Regions from separate parts of the Candidatus Thiodiazotropha sp. LNASS1 genome, predicted to be linked through region 1. Evidence: predicted binding sites of a transcription regulator. Region 1 holds the regulator's gene; each other region holds the start of a gene.
The links. The regulator sigma-54, encoded in region 1, starts transcription at its own class of promoters, with help from an activator protein. The targets are predictions, from matches to a motif close to TGGCANGNTNCNTGCTT.
Positions count from the first base shown of each region.

Region 2: a site for sigma-54 is predicted at 4,480-4,496, ahead of AB8516_RS19190 (DUF3305 domain-containing protein). Genes of this name have one in related genera too.
Region 3: a site for sigma-54 is predicted at 4,459-4,475, ahead of AB8516_RS09255 (PEP-CTERM sorting domain-containing protein). Genes of this name have one in related genera too.
Region 4: a site for sigma-54 is predicted at 3,209-3,225, ahead of flgB (flagellar basal body rod protein FlgB). Genes of this name have one in related genera too.

Region 1 is NZ_OZ156465.1:3,248,995-3,256,252, reverse strand. It holds gene rapZ (RNase adapter RapZ) at 1-275, opposite strand, end outside; gene hprK (HPr(Ser) kinase/phosphatase) at 285-1,223, opposite strand; gene ptsN (PTS IIA-like nitrogen regulatory protein PtsN) at 1,223-1,690, opposite strand; gene raiA (ribosome hibernation-promoting factor, HPF/YfiA family) at 1,720-2,040, opposite strand; gene AB8516_RS14305 (RNA polymerase factor sigma-54) at 2,212-3,699, opposite strand; gene lptB (LPS export ABC transporter ATP-binding protein) at 3,895-4,620, opposite strand; gene lptA (lipopolysaccharide transport periplasmic protein LptA) at 4,617-5,111, opposite strand; gene lptC (LPS export ABC transporter periplasmic protein LptC) at 5,113-5,676, opposite strand; gene kdsC (3-deoxy-manno-octulosonate-8-phosphatase KdsC) at 5,673-6,194, opposite strand; gene AB8516_RS14280 (KpsF/GutQ family sugar-phosphate isomerase) at 6,208-7,206, opposite strand; gene AB8516_RS14275 (calcium/sodium antiporter) at 7,246-7,258, opposite strand, start outside.
Region 2 is NZ_OZ156465.1:4,293,877-4,301,134, reverse strand. It holds gene AB8516_RS19215 (molybdopterin-dependent oxidoreductase) at 1-673, opposite strand, end outside; gene AB8516_RS19210 (hypothetical protein) at 693-905, opposite strand; gene AB8516_RS19205 (molecular chaperone) at 974-1,642, opposite strand; gene AB8516_RS19200 (4Fe-4S binding protein) at 1,792-3,420, opposite strand; gene AB8516_RS19195 (DUF3306 domain-containing protein) at 3,417-3,926, opposite strand; gene AB8516_RS19190 (DUF3305 domain-containing protein) at 3,916-4,446, opposite strand; gene moaA (GTP 3',8-cyclase MoaA) at 4,917-5,936, shown strand; gene AB8516_RS19180 (formate dehydrogenase accessory sulfurtransferase FdhD) at 5,946-6,830, shown strand; gene AB8516_RS19175 (helix-turn-helix transcriptional regulator) at 6,855-7,258, shown strand, end outside.
Region 3 is NZ_OZ156465.1:2,110,355-2,117,612, reverse strand. It holds gene AB8516_RS09260 (efflux RND transporter permease subunit) at 426-3,581, shown strand; gene AB8516_RS09255 (PEP-CTERM sorting domain-containing protein) at 3,633-4,409, opposite strand; gene tsaB (tRNA (adenosine(37)-N6)-threonylcarbamoyltransferase complex dimerization subunit type 1 TsaB) at 4,680-5,357, shown strand; gene AB8516_RS09245 (Slp family lipoprotein) at 5,403-5,912, opposite strand; gene AB8516_RS09240 (Slp family lipoprotein) at 5,921-6,457, opposite strand; gene AB8516_RS09235 (hypothetical protein) at 6,624-7,258, opposite strand, start outside.
Region 4 is NZ_OZ156465.1:1,953,125-1,960,382, reverse strand. It holds gene flgA (flagellar basal body P-ring formation chaperone FlgA) at 116-829, opposite strand; gene AB8516_RS08540 (chemotaxis protein CheV) at 1,129-2,046, shown strand; gene AB8516_RS08535 (protein-glutamate O-methyltransferase CheR) at 2,085-2,918, shown strand; gene flgB (flagellar basal body rod protein FlgB) at 3,258-3,647, shown strand; gene flgC (flagellar basal body rod protein FlgC) at 3,650-4,063, shown strand; gene AB8516_RS08520 (flagellar hook assembly protein FlgD) at 4,074-4,751, shown strand; gene flgE (flagellar hook protein FlgE) at 4,812-6,086, shown strand; gene flgF (flagellar basal-body rod protein FlgF) at 6,308-7,048, shown strand; gene flgG (flagellar basal-body rod protein FlgG) at 7,148-7,258, shown strand, end outside.

The sequences.
Region 1 (7,258 bases):
AGCATTTTACAGTCGAGCCCGCGCTGCCGGATATTCTCCACCATCTCCGGCAGGGTGGATAGCTGACTAGACTGACTGCGGGCATCGATGCTCACCGCGGTCTTGTTGAAAATGGCCTCCGGATTGCCGATAAGATGATCAGCCATCGAGATCAACAGCGAAATCGGCAGATTATCGATGCAATAATAGCCCATGTCCTCCAGGGTATGCAGGGCTATGGTCTTGCCTGAACCCGACATGCCGCTGACGATTTGCAGTTTGATCCCCTCGGACATGATTGTCTCTTATTGATCCTGATCGATATAGATCTGTTGACGATCGATGAAGTCCTGTGTGGCATTGTAGCCGTCAAGCATCAACATATGCTGTCTCACAGCTGTCTCCACCAGAATAGCCAGATTCCGACCGGCGGCTACCGGCAGACTTGTCTGCGGTATATCGACCCCCAGCATCGAGCGTTTTGAATGGCAACCTTCGAGACGATCCATTTCATGCAGTTTCTTGTCATCGAAGTGCAGCAGGTCAATGATCAAATGCAACTCTTTGTTGGGTTTTATCGCACTGTTTCCGAACATAGCGCGGATATTAATCATCCCTAAACCGCGTACTTCCAGGAAATCCTGCAACACCTTCGGACAGCGGCCGATAAGTGTATTACTGGCGGATTTGTAGATCTCTGTTGCATCATCGGCGATCAAACAATGGCCCCGTGAAATCAATGCCAATGCGAGTTCGCTTTTACCGATCGCCGGATCACCGCTGAGCAATACGCCCCTGCCAAGGACCTCCATGTAGACCCCGTGCACCAGCAGTTTTTCACCCACCGGCTGACTGAAGCGTTCCAATAGGCGATTTATCACCTGATTGTCGGGTTGAGGGGTATAGAAAAGCGCAATACTCCTTTCCAGTGCCTGCTCCTCACATTCCTGAAGCGGTTTCAGTCCATCGGTGAATATAAGCGATGCGGGGGAGGCCTTGAACAGTACCTGTAGATAATCATGATAGACATCCTTTTCATCATTCAACAGATGTTCCCTTTCCGGCGGCCCGATAACCTGGATCTGATTGGGCCGAACCAGATTGAGGGGACCTGCGGGTGGCTTTCCATGTTGAGATTCAATATCCAGAACGATCTCAGTGTCCCCCCCTTCACCATTCCAGCTCAGCGAAAGCTCGCCGGCCAGCTCTTCATAGAGATCCCGAATGGTATAGATTGGCTTCATTAAGAGGAGATTATAGCTTCCCGTTGCTGGATCAGTTGATAAAGATCTTGCGCAGTTGTCGCTTGCCTCAACTCACTACAGAAATCGTGATCGTCAAACATCTGCGCCAGTTTGGCCAACAATTGCAGATGCTCATCGGTCGCCTCTTCCGGCACCAACATGGCGAAGGCAAGATCAACCGGTTGATTGTCGATGGCATCGAAATCGATTCCCTCCGGCAGTTGGACAAACGCCGCGAGAGCCTCGGTGATATGCGGCATGCGGGCATGGGGAAGTGCTATACCCTTGCCCAAACCGGTACTGCCCAGCCTTTCACGCTCAAGGAGCGCATCAAAAACCATATCTTGATTGAGATCTGGAACAGCCTCGGCCAGTCGCTGACCGAGCTGTTCCAATACGCGCTTCTTGCTGGCCGCCTCCACATTGCAACCGATCCGTTCTTCCACAAGATAACCGTTTGGAAACATGGAAACCTCGCCAGTTCAATCAGCCCGTATTATTCAGACGCATATTTTACGCCGCTTCCGGCGCGATGACTTTTCATTTTCTCCTTGTGCTTCAGCACCTGTCTATCCAACCTGTCCGTGAGCAGATCTATAGCTGCATACATGTCTTCCTGTACAGAATCCGCATAAACACTCGCACCGTTCACTTGCATTGTGGCTTCTGCCTTCTGCCTCATTTTTTCCACACTCAGGATAACGTGAACATTTATCACATTATCGAAATGGCGCTCCAGGCGCTCAAATTTACTATCCACATAGCTTTTCAAGGCATTGGTTACATCCACATGATGACCGGTCACGCTAATTTGCATAATTTTCTCCTATCTTAGATGAGGTTACCCATCACCCTGCCTGACATGACTAAATGGCGACAAGCCACATTTACAGTATATGCTGTTTGGCAATCCTCATAAGCCTTGTGCCTGGTTGCATCCGCAAAGGGATTACTGTCAACAGCCGGTGATCAGTCGCGCATTCAACTCCTATATCAGACGTTTACGTTCGTTCGACGGTGGAATACCCATCGACTCACGGTACTTTGCCACTGTCCGACGGGCAACTTCGATACCCTGATCGGACAAGAGGGCGGCAATCTTATTGTCACTGAGAGGCTTGTTGGGAATCTCAGCGGCAATCATTTTTTTTATCAGCGCACGAATTGCAGTAGACGAGCACTCACCTCCCGCACTGGTGCTGACATGGCTGGAAAAGAAATACTTGAACTCCAGCGTACCCCTGGGTGTATGCATATATTTCTGTGTCGTCACACGGGATATCGTCGATTCATGCATCTCCAGCGCCTCGGCGATATCCCTCAATACCAGAGGTTTCATCGCCTCCTCTCCATGCTCAAAGAACCCCCGTTGATACTCTACGATTTTACTCGCCACGCGTAAAATAGTTTCGTTTCTGCTCATCAGGCTCTTAATGAACCACCGGGCCTCCTGCAGATGGTTCTTCAAAAAAGTATTGTCTTTACTCTGGTCCGCGCGTCTGATCAGATTGGCATAGCCGGTGTTTACCCGCAGTTTCGGGGTCACCTCGCCATTCAGTTCAACCACCCATCGGCCGTTGCGCTTACTCACGAACACATCAGGTATGACATATTCAGGTTCGCTGCTCGCAATGAGTGTACCCGGATGGGGATTGAGCGTACGAATCAGCTGCATCACTGCCGCCAGCTCGTCCTGATCGATCTTCATCCTACGCATGATCTGGTTCTGGTCCTGCGCGGTCAGGAGGCTGAAATGGTCCTTGCAAAGCCTGATTGCCGACTGTAGATAGGGGGTCGATTCGGACAGTTGATTCAACTGGATAAGCAGGCAGTCCTGAGGACCCTGGGCGCCGACACCGGGTGGATCGAATGCCTGTATTCGATGCAACACCGCTTTGACATCGTCAATGGTGGCCTCTTCATCGTTCAGCGACTGCAGCACCTCCTCCAGATCTCCGGTGAAATAACCATCCTCGTTGATGCTGTCGATGATGGTTGTGGCGACATAGATATCCTGCGGAGTGAAGGGAGTCAGATTCATCTGCCACAGCAGATGGTCTTGTAGCGTCGTGGCGCTACTGTTCTGTATCAAATAGTCGTGGTCATTACTCTCGCCACTGCCACCCGTCGTCGGCTGATAGCTGTCATAGACATCGCTCCATTCACTGTCGACCGGCAGTTCTTCAGTCACCTGAGACGCATCAGTCTGGATTTCACGTTCATTGTTGATGTCGTTACTGCTCGAACCCTCTGCCGCTGAATTTTCCGCCGCCCCGTTGTCAGCGCCCTCATTCTCCTGAGTGCTGTTTTGTTGACCGAACTCCTCCTCCACTTCGAGCATAGGATTGGTCTCGATCACCTCCTGAACCTCCTGACTGAGGTCGAGAGCAGACAGTTGCAGCAGGCGTATTGCCTGCTGCAACTGTGGTGTCATGGTGAGATGTTGTCCGAGTCGGAGCTGTAGCGCCTGCTTCATCGCAGATGATATCTTTGGACCTGGTATGTTATTTGTATGTCTTTAACTTCATTCTAGCTAAAAAAACTCACCGAGGAAAAAGATTTTCTCCCCGGAATCCCGCCAGAATGCTAAAACTTGTCACTGCAAGCTTCCAGGATCAATCCTGGAATCCATTAGAAATCAAGGGGATGCATTACCCCCACAAAACCATCTCTACATAGAAAAATCTTCGCCAAGATAGACACTTCTCACCTCATCATTCTGAAGAATCTCATTCGTGGAGCCCTCAGCCAGCACTTGACCGCTATTGATGATATAGGCCCGATCACAGATATCCAGTGTCTCTCTAACATTATGATCCGTAATCAGAACGCCTATCTGCAGGGCCTTGAGATGTTGAATGATCTTTTTGATATCGATGACAGCAATAGGGTCGACACCGGCGAAAGGCTCATCCAATAGAATAAAGCGCGGCTGGACGGAGAGGGCTCTGGCAATCTCCAGACGCCTGCGCTCACCCCCCGAGAGGCTCATTGCCAGATTGTCCCGCAAGTGATCGATACCGAATTCCCGCAACAGCTGGTCACACATTTCACGGCGCTTGCCGGCATCCAGAACCTCCACTGTCTCCAGAATCGCAAGAATGTTCTGCTCAACCGTAAGCCGTCGAAATACCGATGGCTCCTGCGCCAGATAGCCAATACCGCTGCGCGCTCGCATATGCATAGCCCGATCGGTCAGAACCTCCCCATTGAGAAGTATCTCGCCATGATCCACCGGGATCAGACCGACGATCATATAAAAACTGGTGGTCTTACCGGCCCCATTGGGCCCCAGTAACCCGACCACTTCACCGCTGTTCACGCTAAGTGAGACGCCGTCCACAACATTGCGCTTACCATACTGCTTTTGAAGCGCCTTGGCCTGTAGCTGACTCATGGCTGCTTGTTTGGCTCGATGACAACCTGCACGCGTTGCTTACCTTGCGCGCTTGTACCCGCCTTGACCATTGCCTTGGCGCGATTGTAGATAATCCGGTCGTTGCGAAAACGGTTGCCACCCTGCTCAAGCGATGCATCATCGATCAACAGCAATTCATCACGCTCCGCGTTGATCTCCACACGCCGGGCTTCGCCATGAACCTCCTCATCCCCTTTCTCCGTCAACTGACGAAAGCGAACGGGACTCCCTTCACTGATGACCTTCTCCGTTTTGCCCTGGCGACGATGGATCCACAGCCGATCGGCCCAAATCCTCAGACTGCCCTGGGTGATCTCGACACTTCCCTCATATAACACCACACCGGATGCCTCATCGACGGAAAGGCTGTCCGCTTCCAGATGCATGGGTTGATCCTTGTCACTTTCCAACGCATGCCCCGGCGCCCAAATGATCAGCAGCAACACCAGACAGGTCACAACGTATTTCATTCTATTGGAATTCATAATAGCCTCGCACCTCATGCAGCAGTTTGAGCCGTAGCGGTCCCTTCAGCCAGGCCTCCATACCTGTTGCGGTCATCCATTGGTCATCGCTCTCGATGCGTACCGGGCCATCGGTTGTAGCAAATGAATCTTCAAAGTGCAGCGTCAAATCCTGCGTGACAATATGCAACGGCGCAGTGTCCGCGCCGCTAGGACGATCGATAACCACACCCCCGGCAAGATGGAGACTCTCTTCACTGCGTCTGATCAGACCATCCTGCGCCCGCATCTGCAAAGGGGGGCTCTGTTGGTTGTAATGCCAGAGAACCGGTTGTTGCAGTTCGGTAATCCCGGTTTTTTCAAAATGCCTCATCCCCCGAGACTGCAATCGCTGTTTGAGTGCACCCTGTTCATCGTAGGTTTGCACAACCAACTCCTCGGCGTAAGAATCGGGATCGTGTCTAACACCCGGCGTTCGGGCCTCCTCCGGCTGCATCAACCTATTCATCCACCAGCCCAGGCTCAGCAGCGCCGCACCTATAAAAAAGAGACCGATTAATTGACGCTTCAAAGATAGCTGTCCAACTCAGTCTTAAGATTACCCTGGGCCTCGAGCACCATCTCGCAAACATCTCTGGCGGCGCCACGCCCACCGTTGTGGCGTGTCTGCCAGTGAGCATGCTGGAGAACAAAGGGATGGGCGTCATTCACGGCGATGGCCAATCCGACACGCCGCATGATGGGCAGATCGACGACGTCATCACCCACATAGGCTACCTGGTCATCCGAAAGGCCCAGTTTATTGCGCAACTCCTCATAGGCCGGCAGTTTGTCCAACTTACCCTGATAGACATGCTCGATACCCAGACTCTCCATACGGATACGCACGACCTCAGAGCTTCGTCCGGTGATAATGCCGATTACCACACCCGATTTCTGCAACATCTTCATACCGTGACCATCCCTGGAGTTGAACGACTTATACTCCTGACCGTCGTCACCAAGAAACAGACCACCATCGGTCAGCACACCATCGACATCAAAAATGACCAGTTTCACACCACTGGCCTTGGCATGTATATCCTGCACTTTCTCTACCCCCCTACATCACACCGGCTCTAAGCAGATCATGCATATTGAATGCACCGATCAGTTGCTGTTTTTCATCAATAACCAGCAGGCCGTTAATCTTTTTCTCGTCCATCATCTGCAAGGCTTCTGCTGCCAACGTCTCAGGTGATACTGTCAGGCAGTCGCTGGTCATGACCTCACTCACCTTGACATGGTGTATATCGATAGGCTTGTTCAAGGTACGCCGCAGATCGCCATCGGTATAGACTCCGGCCACTCCACCCTCCGGATCCACTATCGCGGTCATACCCAGGCCTTTGGCCGACATCACTTCCAACGCCTCATGCAATGTGGCATCGAGACCTACCGACGGCAAAGACCCGTCCGCATGCATTATATCACTGACCCGCAAAAGCAACCGCCTTCCCAGGGTGCCTCCCGGATGAGAGAGGGCGAAATCCTTGGCGGTAAAACCCCGTGCCTGCAGCAATGCAACCGCCATCGCATCACCCATCACCAATGCCGCAGTCGTGCTTGATGTCGGGGCCAAGCCCAGGGGGCAGGCCTCCTTCTGAACGCTGACATCGATATGTACCTCGGATTCTCTTGCCAGCGTCGACTCAGGTTTTCCGGTCATGGCGATCAAGGGCGCACCCAGTCGCTTAAGCAGGGGCAGGATGACCAGTAACTCGCCGGTCTCCCCTGAGTTGGACAGCGCCAGGACCACATCCTGAGGAGTTATCATACCGAGATCACCGTGGCTGGCCTCACCCGGATGAACAAAAAAGGCCGGGCTGCCGGTACTGGCCAGGGTCGCAGCGATCTTATTGCCGATATGACCCGATTTGCCCATTCCGATAACGACAATCCTGCCCTGGCAATGGAGAAGATAACTGCATGCCAGGGCAAATTCATCGCCCAACCTGGGGATCAGCGATTGGACTGCATCAGCCTCAGTTTCGATCACAGCCCTGCCCAGATCGATCATCCGAATCATCTCTTCTTTAGTTGGACTTGTGGCTTTGGTCATTAGACAACTCACTCACATAAGGTTTGAAACATCCATAGATCAGGCATTCACC
Region 2 (7,258 bases), 1.0 Mb from region 1:
TGTCGTTATAGGAGTTGGTCATGGCACCGTAGCCCCAGGTGTTGGCGACACCGGCTACCGTGGTGGAGTGACAGATACGGGCCTGGTGGTCCACATTGTTGGTACCCCAGAATGCGGCGAACTTGCGGAACAAATAAGCCTGTTCATTATTATGCTTGGCCGATCCCAGCCAGTAGACCGAATCGGGGCTCGACTGCTCGCGCACCTCGAGCATCTTGTCGCCGATTTCGTTGATCGCCTGTTCCCAGGAGATGCGTTTCCATTTGCCATCCACCAGCTTGGTGGGATATTTCAGCCGTCTTTCGCCATGCCCGTGTTCACGCACCGAAGCGCCCTTTGCGCAATGGGCGCCCAGATTGAAGGGATGATCGAAGGCGGGCTCCTGGCCGGTCCAGACACCATTCTGGACCTCGGCGATGATGCCGCAACCGACCGAACAGTGGGTACAGATGGTCTTGATCTGCTCCGCCTGACCCTTTTCGGCTGTTGCCGCTTCGGCCTTTTTCATCATGCCCGGGGTAAATCCGGTGGCCAATGCGGCGCCGCCTGCCATCAGGCTGGAGTTACGCAGAAAGTCGCGACGGCTCATGGTCTGACCGGCGGATGATCTTTCGGGTTCAACCGACTCTTTACTGCTGTCGTTCACCAGATCGGAGGTTTTATGCAGTTTCATTCAGGTATCCTCGAAAAACTCAACTCACGGTGGACTTGTAATAGGCCGCGATATGGGGTGTCAGGCGGTAGCCTTTCTTTGTCTTGGCCGACTCGCTTGAAGCTTCATCCGTGGAGGCCGTTGTCAGACCGGGCAGGCTGGCCGCGACGGCGACGCCGACACCGGCACTCGCAGTGCCGCGCAGAAACGCCCTGCGTTTCGGATCCGGTTTCTGCTTAAGCTGTTTTTTCATGAAATCATCCTCCACTCGGATTCACAGTTCAGTCATGTGACAATCGGTCAGGCTACATACATAGAGCGCTACACGGGCATACTCAGGTAACGTTTCTCCATCGCTGCGAATGCGGCGCCGAAGCGCCCCACCGCACGATAGAAGACAGCAGCTTTCGCCTCACTCAAATCAGCGAAAAAATGCTCCAGCCAACCAGCCATATGTGATTCGAAGAAGTGTGATTGCTGACGGAAACCGACGCCTTCGCCGATCATCATTGCCATCACTTCGCACAGTGCGGCAACATGATCCTCCGGTTCAGTGACACCGTCCTGGCGTTGAAATCCCAACATCGCCAGATCGTCCCGCAGCCTGCCCAGGGGTTTCTCCATCAGGAACCCCGTAAGATACCAGGAGCCATAGGGCACCAACTCACCGCGACCCATGCCGATGAACAGATCGTGAAACTCCAGCTCCACCGCTTGCGGCCGCGAATCCGATGCGGATAGACCCAACATGGACATCGCCAACGCCAACTCGTCCCTGCTTGGTTCCACGGTCGCAAAACCGGTGACCTTTTCGAGCATTAGTTGATCCGGGGATTGCCGCAACAGTTGAGCCAACATGCCGTAGGCGCCGATTCGATAGTGCTGTTCCCGATCCAGATCGACAGCAGGTGCGGTGTCAGTCACCGAACCGGGCAACGGGTTTTCCGCGCACTCATTGTCAGTTTGGACGGCTTGGCTCATTTCGGTCATCACACTCTCCTCCAAAATACTGTTTGCAAGCACCGGACCAGCTCTCATGGGAAAGAAATGACAAATTGGACTGAAATCGACCAAGTCCTCACTCCCCCCGGATCCAATCGCAGAATCGGCATCTCTCAATGGTTGGTCAAAATGGGGCTCTACTGTTGCAACCGTCCATCCAGATCCCCGCCCATGGCCTCCGCGTCCTGCACAATATCCACCACCCGGCAGCTATCGCACAGGGTAAGCCGCTTGAGCGCCCTTTCGCTCTGAAACATATAATGATCTTTAAGTCTGCTTCGCATCTTTTCGATCACCGAGCGGGTTGCGAAGGGTTTACCGCAGGCGGTACAGAGAAAGGGCTCCTCTTCCCGCAGGGTACGGGTCTGGTTACGACTCTCTGCTTCGAACAGCAACCGCGGCGTGATCCAGATTGCGTCCTCGGGACAGGTGCGGGTACAGAGTCCGCACTGCAGACAATTGGCCTCGATGAAACGAAGCTGAGGCATACCCTCGCTGCCACTCTGCAACGCCTTGCCTGGACAGGCGCCGACACAGGAGAGGCAGAGGGTACAGGCCTTTTCCTCCACATAGACGGTCCCAAAGGGAGCGCCCGCGGGAAGGCTGGCCATCGGTTTGGGCCGCTCGGCCTGGTCGTAAAGGTGGTCGATGGCAAGAAAGATCGATTGCCGCTTGCTGCCGATCCCGGAAAATCCCGCCAGCGGGATCTCAGGCATACCCTCACCGCTATCCCGCAGCAATTCAGCATGTGCAATCAGCCGGATCGATGTTTGGGGATACCCCATCGCACGCAGGATCTCCTCCGCGATGGCGAACTGTTCCTGCATCGCACTCTTCACGGCCGACGGCATGCCGCCGTCATCCGCCAACAACACTTGCCTGGCGCCATAAGCCAGAACCGTCAACCAGACATCCATGCCGGTGCTGGCCAACTCCTCCACCACTACCGGCAGATAGTGGGCGGGCATATCGTTCGGCAACGGTTGATCCGAAGCGGCATGAAACACCACCACCGGAGAACACCCTCCTTGCTCAAGATAGGTATGCAACAATTTACGCAGCCGTTGCAAAGTGTCTCTGACCGATGGATAGAGATAGCGCATCGCCCCACTGGGGCAGACACTGGCGCAGGCACCGCCTCCCTGGCAGAGATAGCTGTTCACTTCGACAGTCTCGGCCAGGCTGGTGATCGCATCGGCGGGACAGGCATCGATGCAACGGGTGCAGGCATGCTTACCCGAACGGCCATGGGCACAGATCGCCGGATCGTAGTCGAAATAGCGGGGTTTCTCGAAATTACCGGTCATCTGAGCCATTTCATCGAGTACCGGCGAGAGCTGATCCTCCTCGATACTTGAGTGGTAGTAACCGGGAGGATTCATCACCCGATCCATCAAAGGCGTGTGCGAGAGATCCAGGATCAGATCCACCGCAAGGATCTCCGCATTGGCGCGGCCGGCTTCGCCGAGATGTATCTTGAAAGCCCCGAGATACCCCTCTATCCGAAGGTCACGTCCACCCACGGGGACAACCGGAGCGCCCGGTTCTTCCACACCCCGGGTCAAGACCACGATCGGACTGAGCTTATCGTTCAGCCGCGGCGCGATCTCCAGCGCCGTCTGATCCCCGATCACCGCCACCCGGCCGCGGGACTGATAGTTGACCAGACTGGTCGCCTCCACGCCGATTTCCCGCATCGCCTGCAACGCCAGATCCCGCGCCCGGCGGTTGACCATTGACACGGCCGTGGTGTTCGATTCACTCATGTTTTTGCCTCGTCGGTTGGATCTTCGTTTTGCCCGGTCTGCGCTGTCGCCGGCTCATCACTCGCCTCATCGTCTGATGCGTCACTCTCCCGTGCATCGCGCTTGGCCAACTCATCCACTTGTTGCTGCTGCCTGAGTGCTTCCTGCTCAAGCCGGTGACGCAGATCCGCTGTCATCAGATCCCCGAGTTTTTCAAAACTCGTGAAATCCTCTGCGTAATCATCCAAGCCGTCGCAGACATTGAATGCCGCACTGTGAAAGAGCTTCCGCAATGCGACTTGGCGCAGCTGATCGGATACCCGGGGGGAGAGGAAACCGCTGTAGTCGGAGTTTTCATCCAGGCTCTCCAACGAAGGCATATCCTCGTCGCCTGGCTGTTGTTGCTCTTCGACCGTTTCGTCCTGTTCCGCCAGGGGCTGCCGGGATGCCTGTTTTTTTTCAGACCAGCGACGATAGAAGCCGGCGTCTGTCTGAACGGCTGTTTCCGGGGAATCCTCAGGCTTCATGATCGCCGGGCCCGCGGGCTGCAGATTTCCAGTCGGCACGCTTGCGCTTGGTCCTTTTCTGCGGCGCGTAGTGGTCCAGCACAAAGGCCTCTGTCCAACGATACAACTCGGCCGGTACCGGTACGGTGTAGACGGTATCGTCGCCCTCGAGATAGGCATGGGCCTCGTCATAACTAAGACTGACGAGAAAGGGGTTCGGCTTGCCCTGGTCGTCCAAATTCGCCACCACGTAACAGTGGGGTTGCGATGAGAGCAGATTGTAGTAGTAGCTTTCACACTCATCCTCATGCAGGCGCAGGGTGAATCCCGGATAGAGATAGTGACTGACCGGCCCCTCCTGGTGGATCAGGCTCGGCCCGGCCCTATCGACCCTCTCCTCTTCCAGGGCGGCTACAACGCCAACGGCCTCCCAACGGTCTTCCAGCCATCGGGAATCACTGGGTGACTGCTGGATGATCACAGAAACATTGAATTTTGAAGGGTTATGGTCCCTTGTATGGTCGCTATTCGTTGCCGTCATGGTTTGATACCCGGTGCTTATCCAATTCATGCATCGCAAGTTGCATACCAAACGATCATCAGGGCAGTAAAATCAGAAGAGAGTCGCATTGGGAAAAAAATCGGTAAAACGGATCAGCGGAAAAACAGGGCAAAATGTCCCGTTTAGAATCACTGAGGTGGGACATTTCTTACCATATTGCTACACCACCGTGGCATCACGATGGGTGTAACGGGAGCGAAATCCTATACGCCTTGCCCAGCCATGGGACGGATGCGCAAGGGCTGATCCCCCCATGTTATTCCACCGCAGATACAGCGCCACTTGCCGCCAGCCCCCACCAGACAAGGGATTAGCGTCAATATGCCGATCCTTGAGCGGTAACCGTTGAGTGAAACCTGAACTATTCCCGGTCTTTACACGCTGGTGATCGGTTTCATCGGGTACGGTAATTGCTCATCAGACAGGAGATCCAACCCGAGAGACCGCGCGTGAACAGAGAGAGCCCCGAACATCAGACCCAATCATCCCTGGTCGACCGCTTTAATCGCCGCATCAACTATCTGCGGATCTCTGTCACCGACCGTTGCGACCTGCGCTGCGTCTACTGCATGTCGGAAGATATGACGTTCGTACCCCGTTCTCAGCTGTTGACCCTGGAAGAACTGTTTCGGGTCGGCAAATCCTTCGTAGAGATGGGGGTGAGAAAAATCCGCATCACCGGCGGTGAGCCCCTGACCAGACGCGGTGTCATGCAGCTGTTTGAGTCCCTCGGCCAGCTGGATGGACTGGACGATCTCACACTGACCACCAACGGCACCCTGCTTAATCGCTACGCAAAGACATTGCAGCGTGCAGGCGTGACGCGGGTCAATATCAGCCTCGATTCACTGCAGGAAGCGCGTTTCAGGAAAATAACCAGGATCGGTGACATTCGCCGTACCCTCGCCGGAATCGATGCCGCCCTCGAGGCAGGTTTTCAGCGGGTGAAGATCAACTCGGTGATCCTGAAAAACCGCAATCATGACGAAATCCCCGCATTGGTGGAATTCGCCGAAAAACGCGGCATGGATATCAGCTTTATCGAGGAGATGCCTCTGGGAGAGACCGGTGATCACGACCGGGCGGAACTCTACTACTCCAGCCAACAGGTACTGCAGGATCTGCAACCGCACTACGATCTGATAGCCACCACGGATACGACCGGCGGACCGGCGCGTTACTACCGTATCAACGACAGCAACACCCGGGTCGGCTTCATCTCGCCTCACAGCCACAACTTCTGTGATCACTGCAACCGGGTGCGTCTCACCGCCGAAGGGCGCCTGCTGCTATGTCTCGGTCAGGAACACTCCATGGACTTGCGCCGGGTGGTGCGCGCCAATCCACTGGACGATGAGCCGTTGCGCCAGGCGATCATCGATGCCATGGAGATCAAGCCCAAGGGCCACGAGTTCGATCTTACGGCCAAACCGGTGCTGTTCCGCCATATGAATGTAACCGGTGGTTAGGTGGAACCCATGGACACCCTCTCTGATACAAAACGGCCCCTGATGACTGATGCGGGACTCAGTGCCGCGGTGGAGGCTGTTGCGATCGATGAGTATGGCGATATCAGAAACGGCCATGTTGCCGCGGAACGTGCCCTGACACTCTATCTGGACAAACAGGAACTGGTCACCCTGATGACCCTGGGCACCCGTCCCGAGATGCTGGTGCTGGGATGGCTGCGCAATCAAAAACTGATCCTGGATATCGAACAGATCAAAGCGATCCAGGTCGACTGGGAGACCGACTCCGCAGCCATCACCACCTATGAGGGCGTACAGGGCGTGAAAGAGAAGATGGCGCGTAAAACAGTGACGACCGGCTGCGGCCAGGGGACAGTGTTTGGCGATCTGATGGATGACCTGGAGAAGATCGAACTGCCCCGGAGGAGTATTCGTCAATCCGAGATATACAGACTGTTGCAGACACTCAACGAGTACAACCAGGTCTATCAACGGGCTGGAGCGGTACACGGCTGTGCCCTGTGCAGTGAAGAGCGGATTCATCTCTTCATCGAAGATGTGGGGCGGCATAACGCCGTCGACGCCATCGCCGGCCATATGTGGCTCGAAGAAACCGATGGCAACGACAAGATCTTCTATACCACCGGCAGGCTCACCTCCGAGATGGTGATCAAGGTTGCACAGATGGGGATACCGGTCCTGCTCTCCCGCTCAGGTATCACGCAAATGGGATTGGAATTGGCTAGAAAGGTCGGCGTCACCCTGATCGCCCGCGCCAAGGGCAAACACTTCCTGGTCTACAACGGGGCGGAACAGGTCAGTTTCGATGCCGTGCCGGAGGTCCGCCCGCAAAAGTCCGGGGTACGACAGGCCGGTCAGAGCAAAAGCCGATAACGGGGGGAAGCTATGGTAGCGGTGATGTCCCAGGATCAACATATCTTTATGAACGTCAAACAGGTTGCGGAATATCTTCATCTGAATGAGAAGAAGATCTATGCCCTGGTCAACGAAGAGCGCATCCCCGCCACCAAGATAACCGGCAAGTGGTTGTTTCCGAGAGAGCTGGTCGATCGTTGGATGCTCGACTCCGCCCACGGTGGATTGATGACCAACAGGCTGGTGATCGCCGGCAGCGACGATCCCCTGCTCTATCGGTTGATCATGACCTTTGCCGATGAGACCGGCTCCCATGCCCTGATCAGTTACTCCCCCACCGGCACCCGGCTGGGCCTGGAACTGCTGCAGGCCAATCGTATCGACGCCTGTGGTATCCATTGGGGGCCGAATCAGGAGAGCCATACGCGCCACCCGGCACTGCTGCG
Region 3 (7,258 bases), 1.1 Mb from region 1:
CAATGATGTGGGGTATTCGCTTAAGCAGTCGTGAATTGTAAAGAACTGTATAGCCAAATTTTCATATCTAAATTACAGTCAATAAGGAATATACCTCATGGTGGGTATCTTGGGATTCGACAAAAAAACCTTGGATATCAGAGGGGTTGTGATGTTTTTGTCATTATCCGCCACAAGTTTAATCATGTTGATTTGCCGGTTGATAATATAGTGTTCCGCATGGTCGATATTGATCGGATAATTGGCCATGGGTCACTCAATACGCGGTGAGTGATCCGTCATGCCGCTACAGGCTGATATAGACTAATGGCGAAGAGATATGGCTAGTCTGTTTCGGCGTGCCAGCGGTAAGAAATAGACGCATATGGCTGGTCCGGCATTTAGCAGGAAGGATCAGTACTTAGCTTAACTAAGAGTAATGATCCATGCGCCAGGTTGTCGCTTTTTCACTTAAACAGCGTGTTTTCTACAATCTGATGTTTGTAGTGTTGATCGTTGTCGGCTTCATCTCTCTGTTCGCACTTCCCGCAGAACGTTATCCGAATTTCGGGTTTGGCGAGGTCATCATCTCCACTGTCTATCCGGGCGCCTCTTCCGTGGAAGTTGAGAGTCTGGTGACAAGGAAAATCGAGGATGCCTTGGAAAAGGTCGATGATGTGGAGTGGATCAGTTCCACATCTTTCAATGGGCGCTCAAATATTCGCCTTAAATTCGTAGACGATTCCGATTACGACGCACTCTATAACGAAGTCAGATTCGAAGTGCTCAATATCGTCAGTGAGTTGCCGCAGGGTGTTGATCCTCCGTCGCTGCTGAATGCCAAGGTGCAGGATTGGTTGCCGGTTATAACCATCAACCTTGTGGGTGATCACAGCAATCGCGCATTGGCATTGATGGGCGAGGAGATAAAGACTCGCTTGCTGAAGATTCCCCATGTGCAGCAGGTCGATTTCTCCGGCAAACAGACGCAAGAGTTTCATATCTATCTCAATCCACAGAAACTGCGTGAGGTCGGTATCGGGTTCGATCAGGTGGCGTCGGCATTACATGCGGCCAATCTCAGTATCCCGGCTGGGAAGTACACCAACGACAGTGGCGAATACCTGATAAAACTGGATGAACGATTTCATTCCCTTGATCAGGTGCAATCGACCGTGGTTCGCAGAGATGCGGATGGCAGTCTTGTTCGTATCCAGGATCTGGTCTCCCGTATGGGTATGGGTTATCGCGATCCGATTGTGATTGCATCTGTGAATGGAAAACCCGCATTGGGATTGAAGGTGATCAAGTCAGATCAAGGGAACGCGATGGAGATTCGCGATCAGGTGGTTGCATTGATCGATGAGTTCCGTCCTCCGTTGGAGGTTCAGGGTGTGGATGTGGTGCTGACTCAGGATTCGACCATCTATATCAAGGATGGCTTGACCACACTGGGCATGAACATGTTGGTCGGTATTATCCTGGTATCACTGATCATCTGGTATTTCATGGGTGTTCGGAATGCCGGCCTGGTGACTATCGGTATCCCGTTCTCGTTCATGATCACCATGCTGATCATGTATCTTACCGGTAACAGTCTGAATGAGATCACCCTGTTCTCCTTCGTGCTGGTGACCGGTATCGTGGTGGATGACGCCATTGTCGTGACAGAGAATATCTATCGTCACGTGCAGGAGGGTAAGCCTCTTCGTGAGGCGATAATCAACGGAACGGCTGAGGTGGCGCTGCCGGTGATCTCGGCCACCATGACCACCGTGGCCGCGTTTTTGCCGATGTTGATCATGTCGGGTTCCACAGGGCAGTTTTTTGCACTGGTGCCGAAGGCAGTGAGCTTCGCCATTATCGCCTCCCTGGTGGAGTGCCTTCTGATTCTGCCTATTCACTACCTGGATTTCGGGCCGCGTCAGCAGAGTGCCGTTGATTTGCTGGAGCGGGACAATAGCTTGATGCGGGTTGTGCGACGGTTTACCGACTGGCTGTTGTCACTGACACTGCGGTTTCGCCTTTTGTCCGTACTGGTTGTTTCTTTGCTGTTTGCCGTATCGGTAATGATCCTTGCACTTTCCGCGAGTGGTAAGGTGCCGTTGATTAAAATTCAATTTTTTCCTGACGACTACAAGCTCTACTACGTCGATATCGTAGGGCCCAGCAATATTGCGATTGAAGAGGTGGATGAGCGCGTCAAGCGTATTGCGGAGACTGTCATGGAGGATGGACCGGGGATGGCGAGCGCCGCCGCGGGACTGGCCGGTCTCTATTTCAACGAGGACTATGAACCCGTGTATGGCAATAATCATGGTTCGGTGATGGTAACCATGCCCAGTGCTTCCGAACAGAGCTTTGACGATCCACTTGCCCACCTGGATCGTATGCGGGAGAAGTTGAAGCCGATCCATGAGACGGATGGTTATACACTTCATGTCCATCCGCAAAATGACGGTCCTCCAAGCGGCAAGGATATCAATGTGCGGGTAGTGGGAGCGAATGTGGAGGCGGTCTCAGGCCTGGCCGGAGAGTTATTGACCTATATGCTCGAATCGTCGGATATCGGCCCACATTTGATTGGTCTTGATGATGATCGCGGGGTTCATAAACGTGTATTCCGTCTGTGGGTCGAACAGGAGAGAGTGGCTGAGTTCGGTTTGGACAACAGTCAGGTAGCAAGACTTGCGGCGAGCGTGCTCGACGGTCGTTATCTGGGTAAGTACCGACATATTGATGAAGAGGTGGACCTGAAACTCCGGATCGATTCTGATGCGTTACAGGATCCTGAGAATGCACTCTATATTCCCGTAGTGGAGGATGCTGAACACCCTGTCTATCTGGCGGACCTGGTGCGAGTGGAGGCATATAATGAACCCGGTGAGATCAAGCGCTATCAGGGTCAACGGGCAATCAGTCTGAAGGCGGATATTCGAGAAGGTGCGCCCACATCGACTCCCGCGATTGTCAACCTGGTGAGGGATCGCTTCGAGACGATTCGTAATCGTTATCCGGGTGCGACAGTAACCTTTGGCGGTGAGCATGAGGATACCCAGCGATCATTCGAGTCTCTGGCATATGCCTTCATCATTGCGGTGCTGGTGATGTATGTGATCTTGGCAACGCAGTTTCAATCCTATCTGCAGCCTCTGATTATTTTGTCCGCTGTCGTTTTTGCGTTGATTGGAGTCGTATTCGGAAAGTTGGTGACTCAATCACTCTTCACGGTGAACAGTTTCATTGCTGTGATCGGCGTAGCCGGGGTTGTGGTCAATGACGCCCTGGTACTGATCGACTTCATCAACAAACGGTATCGCAAGGGGCTATCCCGTCGTGCGGCGATTATCGAGGGAGTCCATATCCGTTTGCGCCCGATTCTGCTGACTACGTTGACGACATCCCTGGGATTGTTGCCGATGGCAATAGGGTTTCCCAGTTACTCGCTGATCTGGGGAACCATGGCATCCACTTTTGTCACCGGTCTTGCCACGGCTACCGCACTGACACTGTTTATCATTCCTGTTCTGTGGGATCTTCTGCAGGGCTTTCAGGAGCGGTTTCATAAACAAGAAATCGCGGGTGAAAAAACTGTGGAATAAAAAAACGCCCGCATCGAGCGGGCGTCATGATCGAGAGGAAAGAAAACTCTGTTAGCTGTTTCTTTTTCTGCCAAGGCGTGTGGCGCCAATACCTAGCAGTCCCATTCCCAGCAGTACCAGGGTTGAAGGCTCGGGTACATTCACTTCCACTTCCTCATCTATTGGTCCCGGTGCGTCATCATAGGTATAGCTGACAAAGATGTTGCCGCTCCAGGAATTGAATTTGGTGCGTTGGAGGCAGTTGTCATATGGGCCACAACGGGTCAAATCCGCAATCAAGGTCCGAACAAGCCTGAAATCCAGGGGGTCAGGTCCGACAAAATCGCTTAAGCTGAAACTTGTCAGATCGAATGCATCGTTGAACGTACCGCTTTCCTCACTGCTATCTGCACAGCTGAGTAGATCTTGGCAGCTGTTCCTTGTGACCTCATGGTTCCTTTCCACTTCCCGGTTCGGATCAATCAGGCGAATCGCTTGGTTGCTGACAGAGCGGCCGGCACCTGAGGCGACGCCTCTGAAGCGACTGTCATAGGAACGGACCACGGAACCGAGATCCCAATCCGTTTCAAACCAGATATCCACGTCCAGCAACTGTCCGAGTGAGCCGTCGAACCGATCCATCGAGACCGTCTGCACGTCTCTGACCACTGTCCTGATATTATTTCCCAGTTCATCTGTACCTGTGAAATAATCATTGACTGAGTCGTTGCTGCTGAAGCTGAAGGAAACCATGTCACCGATACTCATGACGGTGGCGCTCGATGTGGTGCTGAAGGCACACAGAGCTATGATTGCACTTGTCTTGAGTAGAGTCTGCTTAATGTTCATGACGGATCCTCAAATTAATCCTTAAATACAACTGTTGCTGCCTTTATTAATACAGATTCCGTGCCAAAAATATATTACCTAATAAATTCAATATGATATGAATATCTGCTATTTGTTTAATATGTTAGTGTAAACTAATTCGACACCTGTCTAATTGTACATTAACTTCTTTAAAAACAATGTATTATGAATATATTAGTGACTGATTGGGAATAATACTCCTACGAAAAGTCAGATATTTGCATTGAGGTGTAAGAGTTTTCAGAAAAGATGAAATTGATTGCGATAGAAACGGCTGCCGAAGCCTGTTCGGCGGCCCTATATCTCAGCGGTGAAGTGTCAATCCGCTACAAAATCATGCCCCGGGGTCACAGTGAGCTGATCCTCGATATGGTTGATGATCTACTGCGGGAAGCCGGTCTGTCGCCCACCTCCCTGGATGCAGTCGCTTTCGGCCGCGGTCCCGGTTCATTTACCGGTGTTCGGATTGCGACGGGCGTGATTCAGGGGATCGCCTTTGCGGCGGACTTGCCGGTGGTCGGCGTTTCGACCCTGGCGGCGTTGGCGCAACGGGCCTACCGGGAGAAGGGGGAACGAAATCTGCTCGCTGCCTTCGACGCCAGGATGGGAGAACTCTATTGGGCCGGTTACCGGGTTGCTGAAAAGGAGCTGGTGGTACCCGCTATACCGGAGCAGGTGGGATCCGCGCAACAGGTTGAGATGCCAGACGGCGGCGAGTGGTATGGCGTAGGTTCCGGGTGGGGCGCCTATAGTGAACAGTTGGAACAGCGCCTGGAGGCTCATTTATTGGGTTTCAAAGCCGAGATCCACTGCAGTGCCCGTGATATCGCATCGCTGGCGGCTGAGGATTACCTTGCCGGGTTGGCCGTGGCGCCGGAGCTTGCGCTGCCGGTCTATCTGCGTAACCAGGTCGCCAAAAAGATGTGATTTTTAAAGGGATCTCCTGCCGATCAATTGGTTTTATCGGGCATCCTAAAAGCTGATACCGATACTGCCAAAGCCTCCCCCACCGGAACTGGCACCGAAACCAAAGCGTATGCGAGGCTTTGGCCTGGATTTATGCTCGGGCCAGAGTGTGATCTCATCGCATTCTAATATCGGGAATGGGTAACGGCTGTCAGCGACCTGGCCCTGGCGGACTTCCGACAACTTACCGGTAGCCGTTACCAACCGGCCAACGGCATACTCAACCGTTTCGAGATAGCCGGGCTGTTGCGCAATGAAGCGACCGATGGAGTTGGCGTCCGTATCGGGGTGGCCGTCTTCATCGAGTGGATAGGCCAGAATCTGAATCTCCGTGGTCTCACGCAAGTTCCTGGTTTCGATAATGACACCACCCCATTGCAGGAGGTTGCTGCTGTCTGAAGGTTGAGAAGAAGCGGCCTTCAGTGGGGTGATGCTTCGGTCGGCAACAGGAATGGCCGGTTTGCTGCTGCAGGCATGCAGTATGGTCGCTGTGATCAAGATGAAAAACCAGCGCATCGGGTCTATCACCAGTAGTAGTAGGGGTATCTACGCCAATAGGGATAATAAAACGGATCGTAGAAGGGGTCGTAATAGTAGGGATGATTGTAGACCCTCTCTTCCGGCCACAGGTAATAGGCCTCTACCTCGACAACAGGGTAGGGATATGGGTAGTCGCCGACAGGTTTTTGCACAACTTCAACAATACTGCCGGTGATAGTGATCTCCCGGTTCTTCGGATACTCCTCCGGTTCCAGGTATCCCTCGATGCGTGCAATGAAACGGCCGATGCTGCGGCTGTCGTCTTTGGGTTTGCCCTCATCATCGAGCGGACGTGAGAGGATTTCGATCCGGGTCTCCTGCGCCAGGTTCTCGACCGAGATGATGTCGCCACCCCAACGGATCTTCGCATTCGTAAACTGCTGGTTATGCTGTTGCACCTCGTCCACGCGGATATCTCCCGCCGGCGGCGTGCCGATAACCTTAGGGACATGAGAGGCGCACCCCGTTATCAGGATAATGCCGAGGATGCCAAGGGGCATGAGTCTGTAGCGTTTGGTCATGATGTAAATCATCTAGCCATGGCATTGGGGTGTCTACATCGGTTTGACTCTGTGTGTATGATTAAATTCCTTTCAGTCAAATCTGCATCAGTCGAGTCTTGGCCGGTCTTGTAGCGATCATGAGGTGGGGTCAATTGTCACAGATGAGAGTCGATATCATCCAGTGTTACTCGACAATCCGCTCCTTCTCCGCTTCTTCCTGGTAGTAGTAGTCGTAGTTTTGATGCATATGGTTGGTAAACGACCAGGCTTCGTTGTACGAAAGACCGCTGTTCTTGGGGATGATGACCTTGACGTAGAGATTGTCTTCCTGCCGTTTCAAACGACTGAGGTTTTGTTCCAGTTGCTTGCGGGATATCGACGAAAATTTTCTGTCTTCAGGCCCTTTGTAATCGATGCGAAAATATTTACCGGATTTGGTATAGCGTACCTCGACCACCGTTTTGCCTTTTGCGGTACGGGCCGGTCGTAACAACTTATTGTATTGAATCTTGAGCTGTGAATAGTCCTGTTTGAGGTCGATCAACTGCTCATCCGTTTCCTGGGTGCGTGTCAGGGCGGCCAGTAGCTCCTGGTCTTTCTCCCGCAGTGTTATGCGTATCTGTTCCAGATCCTGTTGTGTACTTTCCTGGCGGGCGGTGGCCTGTTCCAGGTCGAGCTGGAGACGTTCGATATTGCGGTTGGATTCACTGATCTGGTTCTGCAGCCGGCTGGTCTCCTGGTTCAACCGTGTCACCTGGGTGGTTAACAGCTCACGCTCTTGTGTCAGCGCCTTGGTCTTGTTATCGAGTTCATCCCTTT
Region 4 (7,258 bases), 1.3 Mb from region 1:
GTTACCTACTTTAGAATATCGACATCCGGCACTGTTACTTTAGTGTTGACAGGCCCGAGTTGCTAAGCCCCTGTCTGACGATTTAGGTTCCCTGATATGCAACCCTGATCAGCAGTCAGTTTACCTTCACCAATCCTTCCGAAATCACTCTTGCCTGCAGCTTTTTCTTTGATTTTACGTTGACTACGGGTATCAGGTCGCCCGGATTGCCGTTTTTCATTGCCTTACCCTGCATGCGCACTTCGATGCCGCCTGCGGCTGCCAGAATGGTGACCTGCTCGCCTCTGCTTACGGTCTTTTGGACTACCAGTGAGGTAGGTGTAACGACCTTGTCCCTGCGGAGTGCGCGCTTCAATGTTCGGCCCAAAACCTGGTCGACCGACTCATAATAACCCCTCAATAAATGTGTAGTATCCGAGATTTCCAGTTTCACGTCGGCTGTTGTGATGGCCTGGCCCCTTGCAAGGTCCCGTTTCGCGATTACCACCGGCAGTTCAAGACCGACCTTGGCGGAGACGTAGAGTGACCAGGGCGCCGGGCTTTCACACCGTACACCTACCGAGGTACGCCCCATTTTGCTGCCACCGGGCGGACTGAATGTCTTCAATGGGGTATCGCACTGCCGCAATTTAAGGCGATGGTCCAGCGGTGTGATGACTATTTTTGCATCTTTGTTCTGATTTGCGACTGTCTGCAGCAGATAGTCCTTGACCGCGGCAACGATTGAGTGATGGGATTGATGGCGCCCACTCTCCCCATGACTGATCGCAGCTGCCGAACACAGGAGAAGCCCCAAAACCGCCTTAAATGTCACATTTCCATGCATCATGATAATAGTCTCTCGATTGACTGTTTAAATACATGCAATCGCCATGCCGTGAATTTAACAGGTGGGGGATGTGCCTTGGTCGAATATCGCCTGGATGACGCCAAGCAAATTAAATCAGGTGGTTAGTTGGCTTTTTCACTGCGGATTATGGCCCGGGAGGTGTCTGCGATTTGCTGTGGATGGGATTTAATTTCTCCAGCCACATAAAGACTTAGGTTGACTGGACAATACTAAAGGTCGCTCTGTTCAAGCCGCCATACTCATTATGATGGGTTTCTCAATGTGTGGGGTTTTATACCATGGCTGGCGTCTTGGACAGTGTCGATCAACGAACCAAACTAGCCGGACAGAACCGACTGGAATTGCTGCTCTTTCACCTGCAGGGGCGTCAGATCTTTGGCATCAATGTGTTCAAGGTGAAAGAAGTCGTGCAGTGCCCGAAGCTGACGGAACTGCCCGGTTCTAATCCGGTCATTCGCGGTGTGGCCTCACTCAGGGGCAATAATATACCTGTGATGGATCTGAGTAATGCCATAGGCGGTCCCAGGATGGACAATGTGACGGACTATTTCATCATCATCACCGAATATAACCGTCGACAACTCGCCTTTCTCGTGGCTAGCGTCGAGCGCATCGTCAATACTCACTGGGAGGATATCCTACCGCCTCCGAAGGGCCTGGGACGCAGCAGCTACATGACCGCGGTAACGAATATCGATGATCAGTTGGTTGAGATCATTGATGTGGAGAAAATTCTCAGTGAAGTTTTGGGTATCGATGAGGAATTGAAGCAACCAGTGGAGGAGACAGGGGCCGACTTGAGTAAGTTAAAGATACTGGTTGTTGATGATTCGATGGTGGCGCGCAATCAGATCAAAAAAGTTTTGAATGAAATGGGCATAGAGGTCGTGCAGGCGAAAGATGGCAGCGAGGCGCTGAATTTGTTGCTGGAGTGGTCTGAAGTGGGAGACCTGAATGACTGGTTGGCAATGGTGATCTCCGATATTGAAATGCCGAAAATGGATGGCTACTCTCTTGTGACGGCGATACGGGAAAATCCTAAACTGTCTGATCTGTATGTCATTCTGCACTCTTCTTTGAGCGGGGTATTCAATGAAACCATGGTGCGAAAAGTGGGTGCCGACCATTTTCTCGCTAAATTCATGCCGGATGAACTGGTCGGCCGGGTGACCGAGCGTCTCAAAAGCTTGGTTTAACACTATATCTGATAATTTAATAAGAACATTTAATAAAAATGTACCATCGGTCAGCCACGATATCGCCGGCGGATTATGAGGCGTTCAAGTCATTTCTGCAGCAGGCATGTGGAATATTGCTGGGTAGTGGGAAGGAGTATCTGGTCGCCAGCCGACTGAATAATATTATAAAGGAGGCGCAGGTCGATTCCCTGGGCGCCTTGCTTGATTTGATTCGGTCACCTGCCCATTCACGCCTGAAGGTGAAGGTGATCGATGCCATGACCACCAATGAAACCTTCTGGTTTAGGGATATCGGCCACTATATCCTCTTGAAAGAGACCATCCTGCCCGACCTGAACCTGAAACGAGGGGGCTCGATTCGTATATGGTCGGCCGCCTGTTCGAGCGGTCAGGAGCCTTACAACATCAGTATGATCGCAGAAGAGTATCAAGGCCTTAAACCCTCGGCCAAGCCGGTGCAGATTACCGCTACGGATATCTCGAGCAAGATGTTGGATGAGGCGCGTTCAGGCCTCTATTGCGGTCTGGCTGTTGAAAGAGGCCTTACTCCGGAGCAGAAAAAGAGATTCTTCCTGGCAAAGGAGCGTTGCCTTGAAGTAAAGCCTGAGATCAAACGCCGTGTCAGCTTCAGCTCGCTTAACCTGGCGGGCAGTTATCACGGTCTTGGGAAATTCGATGTGATTTTTTGCCGCAACGTACTCATCTACTTCTCCAATGAACTAAAGCGGGATATCGTCGATAGGATGGCTAACACGCTGAATCCAGGGGGTTACCTGTTTCTGGGGTCCACTGAGTCGATCAACCAGCTGACGACTCGTTTTGAGATGAAGGTGGGACATGGCGGTATCTCATATCGCTTGAAATCCTAAACGGCAATGCTTGCCGTATTGCGGCACCCGCTTGCCGCATTCCTGTTTTGATTAACCGGTTTTCGCCTGCGTGGCTTGGTCGGTAGGCGCTACTCACGGCTATCGGCTAACCGGCTTTTTCGCTATGGGTTGGCCTCGCTTTCCCGGCACTGAAATAGCCCACCCTCTGTGGAGCTGGCCCTGGCGGCCTCTATCCTGCTACTCCGATTGGATGCCGCACACTATGTGGCGTCGATGGGCCAAGCCTGTAAAGCGGACATTCGCTATAAATTAACAGCGGTTTGCAAGTTTGGCACACTCCCTGCATCTTCAGTGGCAAAGAGAGCTGTGGAGCTATCCATGAACTTTGACGACCTGTTTGGAATACATGAGAGGGCACTGGTGCTGCGTTCACAGCGGGCCGAGGTCCTTGCCGCGAATCTGGCCAATGCCGACACGCCGGGCTACAAGGCCCGGGATTTCGATTTCAAGGCGCTTCTGAACAGTGAAATGAACAGTTCCACTCGATTGAGAACCACTGACAGTCGTCATATTCAACCTGAAACAGGCCCCGTGCCTCCTTCGCAACTACTCTATCGCACCCCCATGCAACCATCTCTGGATGGCAATACGGTGGATACCGAAAGTGAGCATGTGGCGTACAGCGGCAATGCGATCGAGTACCAGGCAAGTCTCAGTTTCATCAACAGTAAGATCAGTGGCATACGTAAAGCGATAAAGGGTGAATGAGCATGTCTCTATTCAAGATCTTTGATACAGCTGCATCGGGTATGAGCGCACAGAGTCTGCGTCTCAATCTGGTCTCCAGCAACATGGCCAATGCCGATGCGGTAAGTAGCAGTATCGACCAGACCTATCGGGCCAGGCAGCCGGTATTCCAGACCCTGTTGGATCAGTCCAACCCCGACGCGGCAGCGAGTGGCGTGCGTATGGTGGGTGTGGTCGAAAGCCAGGCGCCGCTGGTCCAGGAATACTCGCCGCAACATCCCCTCGCCAACGAGGAGGGTTATATCTTTCGCCCGAATGTGAATATGGTGGAAGAGATGGCAAACATGCTTTCCGCTTCACGCTCTTATCAGGGCAACGTGGAAGTGGCCAACTCAGCCAAACAACTACTGCTCGCCACCCTGCGTATGGGCCAGTAAGGAGATAGCCATGACAGCCATCACGAATCGATACGATCTGTATGAAGATATCGGTCTGACCAACAACAGCATCAAACAGGAAAAGGAGCAGGGTCAGCTGGGATTGGAGGATTTTATGCAGCTTCTGGTGACCGAGCTGACACACCAGGATCCCTTCAAACCGATGGAAAACTCCGAAATGGCGACTCAGGTATCCCAGTTCGCCACAGTGTCGGGAATCGATGATCTGAATAACTCATTCAATGAACTGCGAAGCGCGCTGACTTCCGATCAGGCCCTGCAAGCGGCCAATCTCGTTGGTCGTGATGTGCTGGTTGAGAGCAGTGTCGGAGCGTTGGCGAATGGCGAGCCGCTGCAGGGCAGCGTCGTGCTTCCCTCCTCGGCGGGCAATGTCCGGGTGCTGATTTCCGATCAGTCCGGCGCCCTGGTCCGTGAACTGCAGCTTGGCACCCATGAGGCCGGGCAGGTTGCCTTCAGTTGGGATGGCTATGACGATGCCGGCGACTATGTAGGCGACGGACTCTATCAGATAAGCGCGATTGCCAACGTGGATGATGCGGAGATGGCTCCCAGCACGCTGGTATCCGCAGAGGTCGAGAGTGTCAACCTGGGTGGGCCCGGTGGTGTTCAGCTCAATCTGGGCGGACTTGGTCAGATCTCCATGAATGACGTGGCGCAAATTCAATAGAACATCAGCATCAATGCAACGAGCGTTGATTGCATATAGAGAAGAGACAGGAGAATAGAGATGGCATTTCGTATTGCTCTGAGTGGATTGGATGCGGCATCCACCGATCTTGATGTAACCGGTCACAATATCGCCAATGCGAGCACGGTCGGCTTCAAAGAGTCGCGTGCCGAGTTTGCTGATATCTATGCCAATTCCATCAGTGATGTCAGCAGTTCTGTACCGGGTAGGGGTGTTCGCGTGACCCGTGTTGCGCAGCAGTTTTCCCAGGGCAGCACAGAATTCACATCCAACAACCTGGACCTGGCGATCAACGGAGAGGGTTTCTTCGTGATGGAAGATACAGCGGGTGACGTAACCTATACCCGCGCCGGCGCCTTCAGTGTGGATCGGGATGGAAACGTGGTGGATCATACCGGTTCAAGGGTGCAGATCTTTCCCCGTATCGGTACTACCGGAACTCTGTTCAATACCGGCGATACCTCTGATCTGAATCTACCTGTGGTCTCGGGTACACCCCAGCCCACCAGCAATATCGAGGCAACCCTCAATCTAAGCGCGGCGGAACTGCCGCCGGTGGTTACTCTCGATCCGACAGCGCCCACCTTTACCTTCCCGCCGGATCCACAGAGCTACAATCATTCCACTGCGACCACAATTTATGATTCTCTGGGAACGGCGCACACCGCGACCATGTTCTACAGCAAGGTAGCGGACAATCAGTGGAATGCCTTTACCTTCGTGGATGGGGTCAATGTCACCGTGGGTGGCAACGCCTTTGCGGATGTCCAATTCACTACGGCTGGCGCCCTGGATGCCGGTGTGGGGGATGTGGATGCCCTGGGTAACGTGGCCATCGATACCTTCAGTCCGGGCGGCGGTGCCGCGGATATCACCAACCTGACCTTTGACTACAGCGCATCAACCCAGTTCGGTTCAGGCTTTTCCGTAAATGAATTGAGTCAGGACGGCTTTACATCGGGCCGTTTGAGTGGTGTGGATGTGGATGGCACGGGGGTCGTATTCGCTCGCTTTACCAACGGCCAGTCAGAGCCTTTAGGTAAGATCGCCATGGCCCGTTTCAGCAACAATCAAGGGCTGCGCCAGATTGGCGATACCAGTTGGGCAGAGTCGTTCGCCTCCGGCGATGTGCAGTTGGGCGAGGCCGGCACCAGCAGTTTCGGGCTGATACAGTCCGGTGCGTTGGAGAATTCAAATGTCGATCTGGCCAAGCAGTTGGTCAATCTGATTACCGCTCAACGTAATTTCCAGGCCAATGCGCAGGTCATCACCACTGCGGATGCCGTTACCCAGACAGTTATCAATATCCGTTAAGTAGGCTGGGTAGTCGCCACTTTTGTCCTCAGTGTACGGGGGGCGGGAGTGGCGATTTTTTATGGAATTTGAATTGGTTTGTACGCGTTTCGCGTGGGTTTTTTTAAGAAAAGAATATGAGCGAAGCGAACTCATCAATTCAAAATTATTTTTTGGTTTGTTTTTTGCAGTGTTCCAGTTAAAGCGATAGCGCCAGTTGAATTAAAGAACAGGAGCAACCCATGGATCGCATGCTTTACATCGCCATGAGCGGGGCAAAAGAGACCCTGATAGCACAGGCCAGCAACTCCAACAACCTGGCGAATGTGAATACACCGGGCTTCATGGAGGATCTCAATCAATTCCGCAGTATGCCCGTATTCGGCCAGGGTTACCCGACCCGTGTCTATGCGCTGGATGAACGCCCCAACATCAACTTTGACAAAGGCAGTATCCAGTCCACCGGTAATCCCCTCGATCTGGCAATTAAAGGCAAAGGTTACTTTGCGGTTCAGGCGGCTGACGGTTCGGAGACCTACACCCGTCGTGGCGACCTGAAGGTCGACGCCAACGGCCTGGTGACGAACGGCGAGGGTTTGCCGCTGATCGGCAATAGCGGGCCGATCGCCTTGCCGCCCTATGAACGCCTGGAGATCGCGCCTGACGGCACTATCACTATTTTGCCGGAAGGTTCAACACCCGAGGCGCTGGCGATTGTCGATCGCATCAAGATGGTCAATCCCGACACGGAGCAGTTGCTCAAGGGAGAAGATGGCCTGCTGCGTCTGATGGAGGGCGAAGAGGCGGATGCGGATGCCGCAACCGAGCTGGTATCCGGAGCTATCGAGAGCAGTAACGTCAATGTGGCGGACACCCTGGTCACCATGATCGAGCTGGCGCGCAAGTTTGAAATGCAGGTCAAGATGATGAAGACCGCCGAGGATCTGGACAACGCCTCGGTCCGGCTCATGAGCATGAGCTGATGTTGGCAAGTAAATTGCTCTTATTCAGATAGAGACTTTATTGAGACGTTGCACGGCAACGGATGACTCACCAGATTAATCAAGTACGAGGAAGAGACTATGTACCCGGCACTCTGGATCGCAAAAACCGGATTGGATGCACAACAGACCAACATGGCTGTGATCTCCAACAATCTCTCCAATGTCAATACCACCGGTTACAAACGGGAC